DNA from 3 places in the Bacillus sp. 1NLA3E genome. Region 1 is predicted to be linked to each of the others. Evidence: riboswitches for the same ligand, from Rfam matches in the RefSeq annotation. Region 1 holds a riboswitch; each other region holds the start of a gene.
What was found. A riboswitch is a leader RNA that binds a small molecule or an ion and turns the genes downstream of it on or off. The one in region 1 is predicted to bind glycine.

Region 1 (4,369 bases):
TTGAAAATAAAAACGTTTTAAAGCCTGTTTTATTTTCTCATCTTCATGATCCTTCACATACACGTGCAGCTTATCACCCTCCAACACAACTTTGTCTTTCTTGATGTTTATATCCTGGGAAATTAGGATGGAAACAGTGTTCCCTAAATAAAGAAAGGATTCACCCTCATTATAGAACTTCTCCGTGCTCCCAGTAGCTCTATCCTTCATTTCCTTTATTTTCTGCTGAATGATTTCCCATTTTCCCTCTAATAGTTTAATCACTTGTTCTTCTGCTGTTCCTTTAGGAACCTGAACTTCAACATTTCCATAAAAATCTATATAAATCCCCATGCTTGTCCGCTTTTTATAAACTATATCAAAACTGATTGTCTCACCCAAATAGGTATGGATCATTTTATCACCTGAAGTTCCCGTTATTTTTGCTTCCTATTAAAGTGCAATTTTATCATTGGAGAATTCATAAAAAAACCCCCTACTTTAATTTAATAGTAGGAGGTTTTAAAAACATTACTCAGCGGTTAAATATGAGACCGTTTAAGCAGTTAACCTTATCGCTTTTTCCTTTTTCTTTCTGAAAGAATACAAGGTAAATAATAGTACGAACCATAGCGGTGTCATTAATAAGGCGGTACGGGTTGCTTCGGCAAATAACATAACAATTAGCAGAAAAGCAAAAAATGTGAGCACAGCATAATTAATAAATGGTGTGAGCGGTGCTTTAAAAATCGATTTTTCCCGTAAATCTGGGCGAGATTTCGTATAACGGATATGAGAAATTAAAATAATACTCCATACCCATATAAAGCAAATCGCACTAATAGTCGTCACAATCCCAAAAGCTTGTTCCGGAACTAGCTTACTCAAGAGAGCTCCACCGGAAAGAACAAGCGTTGATGTAAACAAAGCGCTACTAGGAACATGGTTTTTATTTAATTTAGCAAATTTTGCTGGCCCCTGTTCATTACGGCTTAAATTATATAAAATTCGGCTTGTTGAAAACAAACCACTATTACAGGCAGAAGCTGCTGATGTTAAGACCACAAAATTAATGATTCCGGCAGCAATTGGAATTCCCACTAAACTAAATGTCTTTACAAAAGGACTATTAGCCGCATTCAATTGCGTCCACGGATTTATGCATAAAAGAATCACGAGTGCGCCCACATAGAAAAACAGGATCCTCAACGGAATTTTATTAATTGCAGATGGAATATTTTTTTTGGGATTTGCCGTTTCGGCCGCTGATATCCCGACTAATTCAACACCGACAAAAGCAAAAACAACCATTTGAAACGATAGTAAGAAGCCGGATACTCCATTTGGAAAAAGACCGCCAAATTCCCATAGATTCTTTACAGAAACCGTTCCAGCATCTGTTTTGAAACCCATCACTAGCAATACAACCCCAATTGCAATCAGTGCAAGAATCGTTACCACTTTAATGATGGCAAACCAAAACTCTAACTCACCAAAAAGTTTTACTGTCAGCAAATTCAGCCCCAATAAAATAACTAAAACCGCTAAAGCCGGTACCCATTGAGGGATATCAAACCAATATTGTACATAAACACCAACGGCGATAATATCAGCCATAGCAGTCATAATCCAACAAAACCAATATGTCCAACCAGTTACATAACCTGCCCATGGTCCAATATAATCCACAGCAAAATCCGTAAATGAATGATAACCAGCATTTGATAAAAGTAGTTCTCCCAAAGCCCTCATGACAAAAAAGCAGGCGATTCCAACGATTAAATAGGCTAGGATGATAGATGGACCAGCTAATTGGATTGCTTTCCCTGATCCTAAAAATAATCCTGTTCCAATCGTTCCGCCAATGGCGATTAATTGGACGTGCCGATTTTTCAGATCTCTCTTTAACTCTTTCTGTGCCACCCTAATTCCCCCATATCTAATTTGATAGTAAAAAATATAACGATTATTCTTTTTCTTGCAGATGAAAAAATGAACCAAGTAAAAAACACAATAAAAAAAGAGATTGGAAATCTCCAATCTCAACAAGGTTAAGAATAACAAATAATATCGGTTACTATTCTACGAGAGAATAACAAATAGTATTCGGTACTCTTCTGTCCTTTTGCCTGAGATTGTGAACCCTTCGGCGTCGCAAATAATTGCGATCTCTCCAGAAGCTGCTCCTGCTATAGTTTGATCCATAGCAATCATAGCTTTCTTATTATTTAATTATTGTAAGATAATTTAAAATGTTATCAGTATTAATACATTTCGTCAAGACCATTTTAGAAAAAATTTATTTTTGTCCCTAGCTCTATTATAAAAATTCCTACCATGTGCTGTTTCAAGGCTGATTAATATTTCATTTTGAACAAATGAAGCAATACACATATTTACTAATATGAATTCTCATAATATACTTTTATCATGCTTAAATAAGGAAAGGTTTGATTAGGTTGTTTTATAAAATTGCCATTACGGTTGTTAGAATTCTCTTAAACATACGATTTAGAATTAACATTAAAGGAATAGAAAATATACCTGAAGGTTCAGCTATTTTAGCAATGAATCATTCTAGTAATTTTGATGCACCCTTAGTGGGCGTATACACCCCACGAAAAATGTATATCATGGGAAAAGAGGAACTTTTTTTAAAAAACAAGTTTTTCTCTTGGGTTATTACTGAATTAGGATGTTTTCCAATAAAAAGAGGACAAGCTGACATTAAATCACTAAAATACACATTAAGAATATTAAAAGAAAATGGTTTATTTTCTATTTTTATCGAAGGATCTCGTTCTAAAGAAGGAGAAATGCAGGAGGCAAAAAAAGGGATTGGTTTTATCGTTGCCAAAAGCAAAGCGCCCGTTGTACCTACCTATATTTATGGTACAAGGAGTGGTTGGTTTAAACCGGCGGGGGTTATTTTTGGAAAACCGATTACTTTTGAAGAAGGATTGGGACATGAAGCCGTCGCCAATCAAATTGCTGAAGAAATAAAAAAACTTAACCCCAACAGAGAACTTTCCTAACTGGTGAGTTCTTTTTCAAAATTTTGATTACTACTTATGCACTATACAATTTATTCCTTAACACCTTTATTCATCAAATCAATCCCGTTTTTTAATATAAGATTGTCTATGCTAACGGGCCTGTTGATTTCCGCTCCAGGTGCTTCGCTTTCCGCGGGGCGGGCGGTGAGCCTCCTCGGCGCTAAAGCGCCTGCGGGGTCTCACCTGTCCCGCTGCTCCCGCAGGAGTCTTCGCACCTTCCGCTCCAATCAACATTGTGCAAAAAATCAACATTGAGCTTTAACATATCCTTTTTAAAAGAAATGGAAATAAAGCAAAAAGCACCATCATTTTTTTGATAGTGCCTGTCTCCTAGCTTGCCTTAAAAAGGTACGTTTTTAATAAGTATATTCTTGAGCTGTTTTTCCGGGATACTGTTTGATCAGTCCGTCTTCAACGTATATTGTTCTTTTGGCTTTTGCAGCTATACTTTCATCGTGAGTAATGATGATGATTGTTTTTCCTTCATCGTTAAGCTTTTGAATAAAAGCTAGAACTTCCCTTCCTGTCTTTTGGTCAAGAGCACCCGTTGGCTCATCTGCCAAGATTAAAGGACATTCGCCAACCAATGCACGAGCAATGGCAACCCGCTGTTGCTGACCACCCGAAAGCTGGTTTGGTCGGTGATGAATCCGATCACCAATTCCCACTCTTTCTAATGTTTCTGTGGCTTTTTGCTTAGCCATTTTATAACTTTCACCTCGAAGGAGAAGTGGAAGGGCTACATTATAAAGTGCGGTATATTTAGAAATAAGGTTAAATTTTTGAAAGACGAAGCCAACTTTTTCATTTCTGACTTTGGCATAGCTTTTTTCTGAATGCTCTTTAATATTTACCCCATCAAGAAAAAAATCTCCGTCGTCAATCGTATCAATCAGTCCAATTAAGTTCATCAATGTTGTTTTTCCGGAACCTGAGGGACCAAGAATGGCAACAAATTCGCCTTTTTCAACCGTTAATGACACTCCTTTTAAAACTTCAACCTTATTCTCGCCCTTGCCATATGACTTGTGGACATCAGTCATTTTAATCACGGAATTTTCCACCTTCTCCTGCATCTCCACCTTGCCCACCGCCTGTTCTCGGTTTTCTTACACTGATTTTCTCGATGGTTTTGCCATCTTTCTTATAGTAAACTGACAAAGTGTAGCCAGATTTCAATTCATTCAAGCTTATTTCACTTTCAGTCATCCCAGTTTCACTTCTGGTCGTTTTCACAAGAGAAGTACCCACCGGAATCACCATCGTTTTCTCTTCTCCAGTGTATTCTTTTTGTCTCATTCCAAAACCGGTACCTGTGCCCCCGCTTCCGTCAG
Region 2 (4,369 bases), 1.8 Mb from region 1:
TGTATGGGATTTCGATGACCTCGAGATATTGGCCTCTCGCATAAGTCTTTAATACTTCTTTGGCTTCTGGATGGACTGTACTTGAAACTAGTACTTTTTTCCGTCGTGTTTGACCAGCACACAGGCTTGCGGCCTCTGCCAATGCAGTTCCCCCATCATACATTGAAGAGTTAGCCACATCCATTCCAGTTAACTCACAAATCATTGTTTGAAATTCGAATATAGCTTGAAGCTCGCCTTGCGAAATTTCCGGCTGATACGGGGTATAGGCTGTGTAAAATTCTGAGCGTGATATAACATGGTCAACAATCGTTGGAATGTAATGATCGTAGACTCCGGCTCCAAGGAACGATGTGTGTGATTTTAAATCTGCATTTTTCCCAGCTAATATGGTAAGTTCCTTCAATAATGCTGGCTCTGATTTTGCTTCCTTGATCTGGTACTCGCCTTTAAACCTAACTTGTTCTGGAATATCGCTGAACAACTCACCGACGGAATTAACGCCTATTGCTGCTAGCATTTCAGTCTTATCATTTTCTGTCATGGGTAAATAGCGATGCTTCATTCATCATTCCTCCCAAATAAAAATTTACTTAACCTTTTTTTTATAAAAAGGCATTTTGACGATTTGGGCCTTCAATTGTTTGCCACGAATTTCTACTTCGACCACAGTACCTAATGGCGTATATTCAACTTGTAATAAAGCTAAACCAATATTTCTTTTTAAAGTTGGGGATTGTGTACCTGTAGTCACTTCACCGATTTTCCTCCCATCCTTGAAAACTGGATATCCGTGTCTCGGAATCCCCCGATCAATCATTTCCAATCCAACTAGCTTTCTAGAAGCTCCATTCTCTCTCTGCGCCTTTAATACTGATTTCCCAATAAAATCAGCTTCTTTATTTACCTTAACCGCAAAGCCAATTCCAGCCTCGATTGGGGTTATATCAGAGGAGAGTTCCTGTCCGTACAGGGCAAGCATGGCCTCAAACCGAAGTGTATCTCGAGCACCTAATCCACATGGGATCACTCCATCAGCGCTACCCACTGCTAAAATATCGTTCCATATGGTCGCAACATCTTCGGTATCACAATAGATTTCAAACCCATCTTCTCCGGTATACCCCGTCCTTGACACCAAAGCCTGAGCTTCATTCAACATTACATCGGTTTGAAATTGGAAAAAGCCAATCTCACTTAAGTTCGTCCCTTTCGCAAGTTTTTGCAATACTCGTTCTGCCGCTGGACCTTGTAAAGCCAATTGCGCCGTTTTTTCTGAAAAATTAACAAGGCGGACATCTCCATTAAGGTGTTTGGTTAACCATTGGAAGTCTTTTTCAATATTTGAGGCATTTACAACTAGAAGGAAATGATCCTTCGCCAATTTATAAATAAGTAAATCGTCTACAGTTCCACCATTTTCATAACACATCGCGGTGTACTGTGCGGATCCAATATTTAATTGTGAAACATCATTCGTCATCATTTTTTGGAGATAAGCAAGACTGTCAGGACCAGTTACATCAATTTCCCCCATATGGGAAACATCAAATATACCTGCTTTTGTTCTAACTGCCTCATGTTCCTCCTTAATCCCAGAAAATTGGACTGGAAGTTCCCACCCTCCAAAATCAATCGTTTTCGCGCCATATTGTTTGTAAACATCAAATAAAGGTGTTCGTTTCAACTGTGACATTGTTTTCCCCCTCAACAATAGTTAGCGGTGTTTTGCCCTTTTCCTAAAAATAAAGGCTCTGTTACTAGAATGTTGATTTCCCTCCAGGCGCTCCCTTTCCGCGGGGCGGGCGGTGAGCCTCCTCGGCGCTTAAGCGCCTGTGTGGTCTCACCTGTCCCGCTGCTCCCGCAGGAGTCTCCGCTATATCCGCTCCAATCAACATTGTGCAAAAAATCAACATTGAGCTTTAACACAGCCAAAATAAAAAAAGGACAGAAACCTCCCGTTTATCTAACGAGTGGTCTCTGTCCTAGTACCTGAGAGTTTACCGTTACCGGCTTTCCCCTTTGGTGGCTCCATTAAAAGGAGCGCTCTCCAGAGGTGCGTCAAACAAGAGTTCTTTTGCCTGAGAGATTCACTAATCTGCTTGCTCCTTCGGCGCTACTTAAAGTAGTCTCTCCCCTTGTTATCATTCGCATCAATATTTTTTTAAAGAATGGGTACGATAATACCCAAATGATACGGAATATAAGATGACATTATTTTAAAACTTACTAATGTGGCAAATTTCAAAATATTATCAACTATTTTCATCCTACCATTGCTAAGCCTGGTCGAGCAATATATTTATTTAATTAAAAGGAGCTGTAATATATGTCCGTGCAAATCAATTTTGATTCTTCATGGCAGGATGAATTTTTGCAAAGAATGATCAATGACGGCCCATGGGGAAACTGGGAACTATTCAAATTAGCCGTGGATGTGGAACAGCACACCGTCATTCCAGAATTCGAAGGACTTCAAGCACCTAAACATCTTCCTCATTTAACCCCGTTGCCTCACCAGCTCGAGGTCGCTAAACAAGTAGTCGAGAATATGAATGGTAAAGCCATTTTAGCCGATGAGGTAGGACTTGGTAAGACAATTGAGGCCGGTTTAATTTTAAAAGAATATATGATTCGCGGTCTTGTAAAAAAAGTATTGATCCTTGTCCCGGCTTCACTCGTTACCCAGTGGGTGTCGGAATTGAATACAAAGTTTTTTATTCCTGCTATATCCCAACGAAAAAGCTATGTTTGGGAACAATATGATGTAGTCGTTTCGTCTATCGATACGGCAAAACGCAGCCCCCACCGTGAGATAATTTTCGAACAAAACTATGATTTAATTATTATCGACGAAGCTCATAAGCTCAAAAACAATAAAACAAAAAACTATGAGTTTGTTCAAAGCTTAAAAAAGAAATTTTGCTTACTCCTTACAGCCACTCCCATCCAAAACCGGATTGAGGAAATTTTTAATCTTGTATCCTTACTTAAACCTGGCCATTTAGGGAATGAATCGGCCTTTTTTGAAAAATACAAACGTGACGCAAGATCGATTAATGATGATGAGCACTTAAAGGAGCTTGTCAATAAAGTGATGATTCGGAATCGCCGAGCTGACACGGGAATAGAGTGGACAAAACGACTAGTCGAAACTATTCCAATTGAATTTACAAACGAGGAACGCGACCTTTATGATTCAATTTCTGGCCTCCGTTCCGATGGCGATTGGATGACTTCAAGCCAGTTTTCACTTATGACCCTGCAGCGAGAAGCCTGTAGCAGTAGAGAAGCGGTATACTTTACCTTAAAAAATATGCTTAAAAAACAAGAATCGCCTTCAATCTTTTACCAAGAAATGATTCAATCATTAATAAACAAAGTGGAGGCGATTCAAACCAACACAAAAGCGAATAAAGCGTTGGAATTAATACAATCAGCCAATGATAAAGTAATCATTTTTACGGAATATCGCGCAACACAAATGTATTTACAATGGTTTTTAAAGCAGCATGGGATTTCGTCCGTACCATTTCGGGGTGGTTTCAAACGTGGTAAAAAAGACTGGATGCGAGAACTTTTCCAAAAACAGGCCCAAGTGCTGATTGCTACAGAGGCAGGTGGTGAAGGAATAAACCTCCAGTTTTGCAATCATATTATCAATTTTGACTTGCCTTGGAATCCTATGAGACTTGAACAAAGGATTGGACGTATTCACCGACTTGGTCAAGAAAAAGATGTTTTGATTTATAACTTCGCTACTAAAGATACGGTCGAAGAACATATCTTAAAACTCTTATATGAAAAAATTCATCTTTTCGAAAAAGTAGTGGGTGAGTTGGATGATATATTAACGCGATTAGAGTTTGGAAATTTCGAAGATCATATGATCGATATATTTGGCCACTCCTCATCTGAAGGTGAAATGCGGATTAAAATGGAAAATTTAACCTCAATGATTCAATTTGCGGAAGAAATGAAAGCAGGTGAAATAAATGCAGCAGCAGGAAATTCATAATTTTTTGGAACAGTATTTTCATTCGAACAGCTGTGAAATTGAGGAAAGTGGTCAAGGTTACATGGTCGTACAGTTAACGAACGAGCTGGATAAAGAACTAATGAACCGCCCCTTTTATTGGCATTACCTTGAAAAAACCGGTGGAAGTCCAAACCCAATGAAACTCACTTTTATTACAAACCCGCAAATCGTCCCAGACAATCTGAAAGGAGAAACAATCCATTTTGGTTCTCCGCGCCTTCACCAAATTTTCCAATCCACCAAGAGCTTAGCTGGCTATATCAGACTCTACGAGGGGAACGGACATAATATTGGAAAACAAACCCCCTTATTTCCTTGGCTGGTGTTAAA
Region 3 (4,369 bases), 1.1 Mb from region 1:
ACAGTTAAAAAAATTGAAGAAAAATGTTCAAATTGTTGTCAGCACACCGGGACGATTATTAGATCACATAAGAAGAGGAACTGTTAACTTATCGGAAATCTCCTCTCTTGTCCTTGATGAAGCAGATCAAATGCTACAAATTGGCTTTTTGAACGAAGTAGAGGAAATCATTGATCAAACACCAGCAAGTCGACAAACCATGTTATTCTCTGCGACAATGCCTCCTGAAATTAGGACCCTTGCTCGCAAACATATGCGGGAACCAAAATATATCCAAGTAGAAAAAACACAGGGACCCGCTCAAACGGTTAATCAATTGGCGATTCATACTGTGGACAGAGCCAAACAAGCAACGCTGATCGGACTAATTGAAGCACATCGACCATTCTTAGCTGTTATTTTTTGCCGAACGAAACGAAGAGTAAGCAAGCTTTATGAAGCACTTAGATCACATGGGTATAAATGCGATGAGTTACATGGAGATCTGTCACAAGCTAAAAGAGAACAGGTTATGAAACGATTTAGAGATGCTGAGGTGCAATTGCTGATTGCTACAGATGTTGCTGCTAGAGGGCTTGATGTTGAAGGGGTTACCCATGTATACAACTATGATATTCCTCTTGATTCAGAAAGCTATATTCACCGAATTGGTAGAACAGGTAGAGCAGGTATGACCGGCATGGCAATCACATTATATGCTTCTAAGGATCGCCCGCTTCTTGATTTGATCGAAAAAGAACTCAATTTATCAATTGAAAAACAAAATCTTGGTAATATGGAAAAGACAGATGATGAAACTGTGGATCGTCCGAATCGCTCTTCCTCAAGCCAAATGGAGAGACGGGGCAATCGAAAGGGAAGATCAGGACGTACTGAAGGTCCCCGAAGACAAGGAGATAAGCGTAGTAATAAGTTTGAGGATCCTAACATCACAAGAGATCGAAGAGGTAATTTGTTAAAAGATTCACGAAGCAGAACAGAAGTTAAAGGTAAAAAGTCCGAGGTTCCACGCCAACCAAGAGACCGAAATGAAGTTAGGTCCGAAGGCGCGCGTCCAGCAAGAAATCGAAATGAAGGTGCCCGTCCACAGAGGAGCCGGAACGAAGCCAAGTCTGCTGATTCCCGTCCACAGAGAAGCCGGAACGAAGTCAAGTCTGCTGATTCCCGTCCACAGAGGAGCCGGAACGAGGTCAAGTCTGCTGATTCCCGTCCACAGAGGAGTCGGAACGAGGTCAAGTCTGCTGGTTCCAGTCCATCAAGAGGCCGAAATGAGGTAAAGTCTCAGATTTCTCGCCCTTCAAAAAAGCGGAATGATTTTAAGTCTCAAGGACCTAATAATAGATAAATATTAAATTTTGTAATAAATTCTAAATCCTCTATTGACGTGTCCATAAATAATTGATAGTATCACTTTATTATTTAAATATATCGAAAGCGATGAATGTTATGGGTAACACTATTACAGGAGCAGCTTCTGGAGAGACCGCCAATTGCGTGGCGCCGAAGGATTCACAATCTCAGGCAAAAGGACAGAAGAGTAACTAATACATATTTTTGTATGTTATTCTACTACCTACCAAGATTGGAGAAATCCAATCTTTTTTTTATTGTGTTAAAGCTCAATGTTGATTTTTTGCACAAAGTTGATTGTAGTGGAAGGCACGAAGACTCCTGCGGGAGCAGCGGGACAGGTGAGACCCCACAGGCGCTTAAGCGCCGAGGAGGCTCACCGCCCGCCCCGCGGAAAGCGAAGTGACTGGAGCGGAAATCAACAGCCTAGTTTAACAGAGCTATTTTTTTAAAAATACTAATGAGGTGAAAATCATGAACAAAAGACGTGCAGTTGTAAGTGTAGTTGGAAAAGATCAAGTGGGCATTATCGCCAAGGTGACCAACATCCTGTCAGAGAATAGCATCAACATTCTTGATATTAGCCAGACGATACTACAGGACTTTTTTACAATGATGATGATTGTAGATGTATCTGGAACTGAAAATTTAGATGTTTTACAAAAACATTTTGATGAAGTTAGTGAGGAACTTAGCCTTAAAATAAATATACAGCTTGAAGAAATTTTCCAAGCCATGCACCGGATTTAAAGGGGGATTAACAAATGAATATTGCTATTCAAGAAATGATGGAAACGATCCGCATGGTCCAAATGGAAAACTTGGACATTCGGACCGTAACAATGGGGATTAATCTTCATGATTGTGCTGACTCTGATTTTGAAAAAATGAATGACCGAGTCTACGATAAAATAGTGAACTATGCTAGTCGGTTAAAAGAAGTAGCCGAAGAAGTTGAAAAAGAGTTCGGGATTCCAATCATCAATAAACGCATTTCGATCACTCCCATTGCCGAAATTCTTGGTAATGCAACTAAAGACCAAGCAATCATATTAGCAAAAACGCTAGATCGAGCAGCCGTAATACTAGGAATTGATTTTATCGGAGGATATTCTGCTCTCGTACATAAAGGAATTGCAAAAGGGGACCAAACCTTGCTCGATGCATTACCAGAGGCATTAAGTGTAACCGAGCGAGTATGTGCGTCTGTTTCAGTTGCTACAACAAGAACAGGTATTAATATGGATGCAGTTAGTAAACTTGGTGTGATTATTAAAGAAGCGGCCGAACGTACAAAAGACCAAAATGGTCTAGCCTGCGCAAAGCTTGTGGTGTTTTGTAATCCTGTGGAGGACAACCCATTTATGGCTGGTGCTTTTCACGGATCAGGTGAAGGGGAAGTTGTTCTTAATGTTGGCGTAAGCGGTCCAGGCGTTGTCTTGAATGCACTTAAACGTCATCCTGAGGCGGACCTTGGCGAAGTATCAGAAGTCATCAAGAAAACAGCTTTTAAAATTACTCGTGCTGGTGAATTAATTGGTCGAGTGGTAGCGGAGCGACTTGGTGTTCCATTTGGAATTATGGATTTGTCGCTTGCACCAACTAATGCGATAAACGACAGTGTTGCTGAAATTCTTGAAGAAATCGGTCTCGAGCGTGTGGGTACACATGGAACAATTGCCGCACTCGCCCTTATGAATGACGCCGTGAAAAAGGGTGGGGCTATGGCTAGTTCATACGTCGGTGGCCTAAGTGGCGCGTTCATCCCCGTTAGTGAAGATAACGGAATGATTCGTGGTATTCTCGATAAATCATTAACACTTTCCAAATTAGAAGCGATGACATGCGTCTGCTCGGTCGGTCTCGATATGATAGCCATTACAGGAGATGTAACTCCATCTACCTTATCAGCGATCATTGCCGATGAAGCAGCAATTGGGATGATTAACAAAAAGACAACCGCAGTTCGGGTTATCCCTGTCCCGGGTAAAATAGAAGGGGATTTAGTAGAATTCGGTGGGTTACTAGGCCGTGCACCAGTAATGGGTGTCAATCCATTCAGCTCAGAAAAATTTATCCGTCGAGGCGGTCGAATACCGGCTCCATTGCAGGCATTAATTAATTAATACACAAAAAAGCATTCGAGGTGAATTCCTTGAATGCTTTTTTATATCAAGGGGCTGTTAAACTAGAATGTTGATTTCCGCTCCAGGCGCTTCGCTTTCCGCGGGGCGGGCGGTGAGCCTCCTCGGCGCTTAAGCGCCTGCGGGGTCTCACCTTTCCCGCTGCTCCCGCAGGAGTCTTCGCGCCTTCCACTCCAATCAACATGGTGCAAAAAATCAACATTGATCTTTAACCCGGCCTATAGTAATATTTGGGACAATCTTATTTCCCGCGTATTATCTGGACTCGTCCAACTTGTCCATCCGTTAGTCTTACTTTTATTCCATGGGGGTGTGTACTAGAGTTGGTTAGAATATCTTTCACTACACCACTCGTTAGTTTGCCGGTTTTTTGATCTGATTTTAAGACAATTTCAACGGCAGTCCCAGGAGTAATGTCTTTTCTATTTTGTCCGTTCATTATACACCCGTTCTTCTAGCCTGGTTATTTGCCTTTTTTGTTTGTTGGCTTTTCAATTTTTTGGTTGCGGTGGATCCATTCGAGAAAGATTTGTTATTTGATGTTTGATTTTTCTTATTTTCAAGCTGTTGTTTAATTGCTTCTTGTAGGCTCATTTTCTTTTTTGGTGTTTCGGTTTGATCTTGCTGATTGGAATCAGTCATAATTCATCCTCCTATGTATTGTGGTATATCAATTATAAACTATTGTCCCACATTTAAGTGATTTCCATATCTTTTTACAATAAAAAGTATCGACCATGATTATATTTTAAACGATTGGATAATGCAAATTTCTAAATTGAATTTCAATAGTTTGATATAATTAGGTTATATAGTTCTGGAATATTTAGGTAATAACACAAGGTAAGTAATAATAATTTTGGAGGCGTACCATG

Region 2: it holds a riboswitch for glycine, as region 1 does, so the genes downstream of both, gcvT (glycine cleavage system aminomethyltransferase GcvT) here and B1NLA3E_RS07780 (amino acid permease) in region 1, are expected to answer to the same signal.
Region 3: it holds a riboswitch for glycine, as region 1 does, so the genes downstream of both, B1NLA3E_RS12800 (ACT domain-containing protein) here and B1NLA3E_RS07780 (amino acid permease) in region 1, are expected to answer to the same signal.

What each region holds. Positions count from the first base shown of each region.
Region 1 is NC_021171.1:1,606,590-1,610,958, reverse strand. It holds gene B1NLA3E_RS07785 (M48 family metallopeptidase) at 1-396, opposite strand, end outside; gene B1NLA3E_RS07780 (amino acid permease) at 538-1,902, opposite strand; glycine riboswitch at 2,087-2,166, opposite strand; gene B1NLA3E_RS07775 (lysophospholipid acyltransferase family protein) at 2,439-3,014, shown strand; gene B1NLA3E_RS07770 (ABC transporter ATP-binding protein) at 3,392-4,078, opposite strand; gene B1NLA3E_RS07765 (hypothetical protein) at 4,080-4,369, opposite strand, start outside.
Region 2 is NC_021171.1:3,395,553-3,399,921, forward strand. It holds gene gcvPA (aminomethyl-transferring glycine dehydrogenase subunit GcvPA) at 1-565, opposite strand, end outside; gene gcvT (glycine cleavage system aminomethyltransferase GcvT) at 590-1,696, opposite strand; glycine riboswitch at 2,060-2,148, opposite strand; gene B1NLA3E_RS16255 (DEAD/DEAH box helicase) at 2,330-4,018, shown strand; gene B1NLA3E_RS16260 (YqhG family protein) at 3,996-4,369, shown strand, end outside.
Region 3 is NC_021171.1:2,698,001-2,702,369, reverse strand. It holds gene B1NLA3E_RS12805 (DEAD/DEAH box helicase) at 1-1,345, shown strand, start outside; glycine riboswitch at 1,465-1,543, shown strand; gene B1NLA3E_RS12800 (ACT domain-containing protein) at 1,825-2,100, shown strand; gene B1NLA3E_RS12795 (PFL family protein) at 2,115-3,476, shown strand; gene B1NLA3E_RS12790 (YwbE family protein) at 3,736-3,933, opposite strand; gene B1NLA3E_RS12785 (hypothetical protein) at 3,933-4,136, opposite strand; gene B1NLA3E_RS12780 (DedA family protein) at 4,367-4,369, shown strand, end outside.